Regions from separate parts of the Neorhizobium petrolearium genome, predicted to be linked through region 2. Evidence: riboswitches for the same ligand, from Rfam matches in the RefSeq annotation. Region 2 holds a riboswitch; each other region holds the start of a gene.
What was found. Region 2 has a riboswitch for thiamine pyrophosphate ahead of thiB (thiamine ABC transporter substrate binding subunit). Riboswitches for the same ligand answer to the same signal wherever they lie in the genome.
Positions count from the first base shown of each region.

Region 1: another riboswitch for thiamine pyrophosphate. It lies ahead of thiC (phosphomethylpyrimidine synthase ThiC); the one in region 2 lies ahead of thiB (thiamine ABC transporter substrate binding subunit).
Region 3: another riboswitch for thiamine pyrophosphate. It lies ahead of thiM (hydroxyethylthiazole kinase); the one in region 2 lies ahead of thiB (thiamine ABC transporter substrate binding subunit).

Region 1 covers NZ_CP123000.1:4,751,008-4,753,203, forward strand. The annotation lists gene thiC (phosphomethylpyrimidine synthase ThiC) at 1-1,108, opposite strand, end outside; TPP riboswitch at 1,203-1,334, opposite strand; gene QEO92_RS23020 (acyl carrier protein) at 1,515-1,766, shown strand; gene QEO92_RS23025 (acyl-CoA dehydrogenase family protein) at 1,766-2,196, shown strand, end outside.
Region 2 covers NZ_CP123000.1:4,498,126-4,500,321, reverse strand. The annotation lists gene thiB (thiamine ABC transporter substrate binding subunit) at 1-892, opposite strand, end outside; TPP riboswitch at 949-1,050, opposite strand; gene QEO92_RS21875 (response regulator) at 1,270-1,725, opposite strand; gene QEO92_RS21870 (ABC-F family ATP-binding cassette domain-containing protein) at 1,884-2,196, opposite strand, start outside.
Region 3 covers NZ_CP123001.1:18,828-21,023, reverse strand. The annotation lists gene QEO92_RS26940 (heavy metal translocating P-type ATPase) at 1-859, opposite strand, end outside; TPP riboswitch at 973-1,070, shown strand; gene thiM (hydroxyethylthiazole kinase) at 1,112-1,915, shown strand; gene thiE (thiamine phosphate synthase) at 1,912-2,196, shown strand, end outside.

The sequences.
Region 1 (2,196 bases), 250 kb from region 2:
CGAGCGAGAAGGAGACGTCATAGGCGCGGCAGATGTCGCAGATCTCTTCAAAGTGCTCGTAGAGAAAGCTCTCCTTGTGGTGATGCAGACACCACTTGGCCATGATCGAACCGCCGCGCGAGACGATGCCGGTGACGCGGTCGACGGTGAGCGGAATGTAGGCAAGCCGGACGCCGGCATGGATCGTGAAATAGTCGACGCCCTGCTCGGCCTGCTCGATCAGCGTGTCGCGGAAAACTTCCCAGGTGAGATCCTCGGCAATGCCGTTCACCTTTTCGAGCGCCTGGTAGAGCGGCACGGTGCCGATCGGGACCGGTGAATTGCGGATGATCCATTCGCGGATATTGTGGATGTTGCGGCCGGTCGAGAGGTCCATCACCGTGTCGGCGCCCCAGCGGATCGCCCAGACCATTTTTTCGACCTCTTCCGCCATCGACGAGGTGACGGCTGAATTGCCGATATTGGCGTTGATCTTCACCAGGAAGTTCCGGCCGATGATCATCGGTTCGGTCTCCGGGTGGTTGATATTGGCGGGGATGATCGCCCGGCCTGCGGCGACTTCCTGGCGCACGAATTCCGGTGTCACAAAGTCTGGCACGTGCGCACCAAAACTTTCGCCATCGCGGGCAAGTGCTTCTTTCGCAGCCTGCCGTCCGAGATTTTCGCGGATGGCGATGAACTCCATTTCCGGTGTTATGATCCCGGCCCGCGCATAGGCGAGCTGGGTGACGGCCAGGCCTGCTTTCGCCTTCAACGGAGCATTGCGGACCGGGAATTCCGGCGTCAGGCGATCGCCGGTGACAAAGCCGTTGTCCTCCGGCTTGACGATGCGTCCCTCATAGGTCTCCACGTCGCCGCGGGCCTTGATCCAGCTTTCGCGAAGACGCGGCAGGCCGGATTCAATGCTGATCGTCGCGGGTTCGGCCGTATAGGGACCAGATGAGTCATAGACCGTCACCGGCGGTTCGCCGGAGGTCGGGTGCAGCGCGATCTCGCGCATCGGCACGCGGATGTCGGGATGAAGGACTCCGGGCTTCAGGACCTTCTTCGAGGCGGGAAGCGGGCCGGTGGTGACGACCGGGGTAAGCTTGGTGGTCGCGATATTCATGGTTGAGGCTCCAAGGTTTGACGTTTGGAGACCCAGTCCGGTGTTGGAATGATGGAAGAACGCCTTGAGCCGGAGCGGGAATCCCGCCATTGAGCCGTGAGCGTCCGCACCGTCCCTACGCCAGTATGAACTGGATCAGGTTCAACGGGTCACTGCGCCACAATCGGCAAAGCCGTATTGCCCAGCAGTATCTCAGCCCCTTGCCGGGACCCCCCTGGTGAATCCGGACATCAGAAACCGGAGCAGCCCTCCTGTCAAGCCAGTTCGGACAGATGCCGATCGATTGGATTTTAGCGAATCCCGCAGCCCGATTTTCAGCATGTTTCTTACCGGAATCTTATGCTTTCCGGCCTAAACATCCCGCCAGCGATGAACGCTTGAGTTCCAATTATCGGGAGACGTCGAGATGAACGAGACCATTCGCGAACTGCTGGCGAAACTGGGCAATCTGCCGGTCGCCATGACCGAGCTGGAAGATGGCGCCGATCTTTATGCGGCGGGCCTTTCTTCCTTTGCATCCGTGCAGCTCATGCTGGGCCTCGAAGAGGCCTTCGACATCGAGTTTCCGGACAACCTGTTGAACCGCAAGTCCTTTGCCAGCATCTCGGTGATCGAGCAGACGGTATCCCACATCCTGAAAGCCAAAGAGGCCGCGTGATGAGCCTTGCCGCTGTCGCAACCGATATGAGCCTCGGCGCACGCGCCCATCGCGTGGCGAGGGTGGCCGCCGATTTCGCCGATTCCGTCGACCGCGAAGGCCGCTTCCCGAAGGAAGCCGTCGATGCCATGAAGGCCGAAGGCCTGCTCGGCATCCAGATCCCCGCAGCCTTCGGCGGCGAGAGTGCAACGACGCAGGAGCTCGCGGAGATCTGCTCCATTCTGGGACAGGCCTGTGCCGCGAGCGCCATGGTCTTCGCCATGCACCAGATCAAGGTTTCGAGCCTTGTCGAGCACGGTGCCGAGAGCGAATGGCACAGGGATTTCATGCGCGAGCTTTGCGCTCGCCAGCTTCTCGTCGCCTCGGCGACGACGGAGGCCGGCATCGGCGGGAACCTGCGCAATTCCATCTGCGCCATCGAGATCGACGG
Region 2 (2,196 bases):
CGAGCTTGTCGAAGGCGTCCGGCAACGGCTCGGATGTCTTCGAAATCGGCATCATCCAGTTGGTGGTGGGGATAATGTCCTGAAAGGCTGGCGAGACCATGAACCTGAGGAACTGTTTGGCCAGATCCTTGTCGGACGCGTTTGTCAACATGCCGGCCACCTCGATCTGGATGTAGTGGCCTTCCGAGAAGGATGCGGCCTGGTAGCGTTCGGTCTTTTCCTCAACCATGTGATAGGCGGGCGAAGTGGTGTAGGAGAAGACCATCGGCACCTCGCCCTTTGTGAGAAGACCATAGGCTTCCGACCAGCCGGGGGTGACTGTCAGCACACGCTTCCTGAGTTTCGCCCAGGCTTCCGGCGCCTTGTCGCCGTAGACCGACCTCACCCAGAGCAGCAGGCCTAGTCCCGGCGTCGAGGTGCGCGGATCTTCGATCGCGATTTTCTGCGAAGGGTCGCCTTCCACCAGTTCCTTCAGGCTCTTGGGCGGATTCTTCATCACCTGCGTATCGTAGACGACGGCAAAATGACCGTAGTCATAGGGGATGAAAGTATCGTCGGTATAATTTCCGGGCACACTGACAGCGGATGTATCGAGGCCGTGCGGTTCGAAAAGGCCGGTTGCCTTGGCTTCCGAAATCAGGTTGGTGTCCAGGCCGAGCGCGATATCGGCATCCGTCTTCTCGCCTTCGAGCTTGAGGCGGGTGAGGAGCGCCACACCATCGGCAACGCCGACGAAGTTGAGCCTGCAGGTGCAGCTCTTTTCGAAGGCTTCCTTGACCTTCGGGCCGGGCCCCCAGTCGGAGACGAAGCTTTCATACGTATAGACAGTCAGTGTCTTTTCCTGCGCCTGAGCGGACAGTGAAAAGGAAAGGGCGGCTGCGGCCGCGAACATCGAAAGAACGATCTTGCGCATCAGCGCCTCCTCTTTTGATTGTGGGAATAGGCGCTGATGGGAAGCCGTCTAATCCCTCCGCCGGTCTTAACCGGATCAGGTTCCGCGGGTTGGCAAAGCCTCTCAGCCACACTGGCGTGGCACCCCGTTAGAGCGAATCAGGTGTAGCGGCGGTGGGATCGGCTGGCAAGAGGCTGCGCCGCGATCAGGCAGCGCTCATATCCATCTACATGATTTCCCAGACGTGGCCGTCCGGATCCCGGAAGCTGCAGCCGTACATGTTTTTTCCTCTTTGTCCCCATCCAACGCACATGGGCGCGTTCGCCCCAAGGATGAGTAAGAGAATGTAAAACCGACATCGCAGCCAGGGTTTTTCTCTAGTGGTGCGGGTTCCGGCGGAACACCTTGAGTTCGCGCGGAACGGCTGCCATGCCGTGAAGCCGGTTGGCAATGGCATAATCGATCGTCCTTTCCATGACTTCCGGCATGACGGGCTTCGTGAGAACACCGAGAGAACCTTCCACGCCATCTTCGAGATCATCAGGGGTCGCGGTCATGAAGATGACCGTCACGCCATATCGTTCGGCAAGCCGCCGTCCAATCTCGGGACCGGTCCTTCCATCGGTCAGATTGACGTCCACGATCGCGATATCGGCGCGCGGCGCCAGTTCCAGGGCATGTTTTCGGGCATTGGCAAAGCCCGCCACCTTCAGTCCCATATTTTCGACAGTTTCGGCGATATCGAGAGCGATCAGGAACTCATCCTCCACGATCAGCACCCGTTGACTCGTCACCTCACTGGGTGGCCGACGACGCGTTACATTTGTCAGCATTGGACGTCCCCGCACGGTTTCCGGTCCTTAATTCGGATCGAGGGCGACGACCGGCGCCTCGACCATGAACGCAGGCAGAACGAGCAGGATGGTGGATTGTTCCGTTTTGCGACAGACGCCCCTGCCGAAACGGTTATTAGAGTTAATAATTCGTTAGTTCAGCTCTCCAGCTCTTCCCGCAGCATCTCGAGCTCGAGCCATTCTTCTTCCATTTTCGTCAGTCTTTCGCGCAGGCTTTCCATTTCCGCCGCAAGCTTGTGGAAGGCGGCAGGGTCTTTGGAAAAGAGGTTCGGGTCCGCCATCTTCTTCTCGCGGACTGCAATTTCTTCCTCCGCCTTGGCAATTTCCTTCGGCAGGTTTTCGAGTGCGAATTTTTGCTTATAGGAGAGCTTTCCCTTGGCCTTGGAGGCTTCAGCCACCGGCGCGGCGGCCTCTGTCTTCTGCCGTTCCGTTCGCTCTGTCTTGCGCTTC
Region 3 (2,196 bases), on a different replicon from region 2:
TTGTCCCGGCCACGATGACGCCGTCCGCCGAAATCCGGTCACCCGGCCGCACGAGTATGATGGAACCAACCGCCAGGTTCTCGGCCGGCACCTCACGGGTCTGCCCATTCACTTCCAGCAGCGCATTCTTCGGGACCAGAGCCGTCAGGCCGCGGATGCTCTGACGCGCCCGACCTGCCGCCACACCTTCCAGAAGTTCGCCCACGAGGAAGAGGAAAACGACGGCGGCAGCCTCTTCCGAGGCATCGATGACAACGGCGCCGACGGCAGCGATGGTCATCAGGGTCTCAATGGAAAACGGCGTGCCGGCAAGGGCTGCCATAACGGCGCGGCGGGCGATCGGCACGAGGCCGATCAGCATCGCAGCCGTAAAGATATAGGGGCCATAGGCCGGCATCAAATGGCCGAGCCCATAGGCGAAAGCGAGCGCCACACCAGCAAGGATGGTCAGCCGGCCCTTCGCGCTTTTCCACCACGGCCCTTCCAGCGGCCCGTGGTCATGGCCATGGAGGCCTTCGATCTCTTTTGCGCGGTGGCCGGAATGATCATGCCCGCCATCATGATCATGGTGGTGCCCGCAATTCTCGTGATCGCCGGTGTGATCGTGGTCATGATGCTCCGCTTCGGCCGGCGTCTTCCTGCCGAGTGCCCGCAGCGAATAACCGAGCCCGGTCACCTTTTTCTCGATCGCGCCCAGATCGCTTGTTTCGTCATGGCTCACCGTCATCGTACCCGCGGCAACGGAGACGGAAACATCCTCGACGCCTGGCATGCGGCGCACTGCCGTGTCGATCTTGGTCGCACAACTTGCGCAATCCATGCCGCCAACCTTGTATCGAGCCTGATTTGTCGCTGCCATTTCTCTTTCCTTTCGGGATCGAGCACTTCCTTACAACCTCCAGCCACTAGAGCTTCAAGGGCATTTTTTTATAAAAATTCGCTGGCAGTCGCAGGCCGATCTGCGGTAAGCCTTGTTCCTGACAGGGGCGTCCGGCGTAAAGCCGGGCTGAGAAGTACCCTTTGAACCTGAACCAGATCATGCTGGCGGAGGGAGTCGTTCGGTTCTTCGGACAGAAGAACCCATGCGTCTGCCCCGCCGAACGAGGCGAGAATGCAGACCACACAGACCCCCGGCCGATTGCTGACTGCGATGCGCGCGAAAAATCCGCTTGTCCAGAACATCACCAATTTCGTGGCGATGAATATCGCGGCGAATGTGATGCTCGCTGCCGGCGCCTCGCCCGCCATGGTGCATACGAAAGAGGAGGCTGGCGAATTCGCTCGGATCGCGTCTGCGCTGACGATCAATATTGGCACGCTTTCGCCGGATTTCCTGGCCGGCATGAAGGAGGCCGCGAAAGCCGCCGGTGAAGCCGGTAAACCCTGGGTGCTCGATCCGGTCGCCCATTTCGCCACCGCCTACCGCCGCGCCGCCGTCGCCGATCTCATGAAGCTGAAACCCACGATCGTGCGAGGCAATGCCTCCGAGATCATTGCGCTGGCAGGCAGCCAGTCGAGCGGCCACGGCGTTGACAGCGGCGATCCAACCGAGGCGGCGGAAGGTTCGGCGATCACGCTTGCCCGGCAGAGCGGCTCCATCGTCGCGGTTACCGGCGAAGTGGATTTCGTCACCGACGGCCAGCACTCGGTTCGCATCATGGGCGGTTCAGCGCTGATGCCCCGCATCACCGCTCTTGGCTGCTCGCTCACCTGCCTCGTTGGCGCCTTTGCGGCGGCAAACCCGGAAAGACCGTTCGAGGCGACGGCGGCGGCACTCGCCATGTTCGCGGTCGCTGGCGAGGAAGCGGCTATCAGTGCCGCCGGACCAGGCTCCTTCTTGCCCCTCTTTCTCGATCGCCTTGCAACACTTTCGCCCGAGACGCTCGATACCAAAGCCAGGATCGTCAGCGCATGAAGAATTTCGACCTTTCCGTCTATCTCGTCCTCGATCCCGATCTCTGCCGCGAAATCGGCATGGTGGAGACTGCCCGGCTTGCCGTCGAGGGCGGCGCTACGATCGTGCAGCTCCGCGACAAGCACGCGGATACGGCGCAGATCATCGAGACCGGCCGTGCCCTGAAGGCAGCGCTTGCCGGCGCCAGAGTGCCACTGATCGTCAATGACGATGTCGAGGCGGCGATCGCAATCGGTGCCGCAGGCCTGCATGTCGGCCAAAGCGACATGGTCGCGGCTATC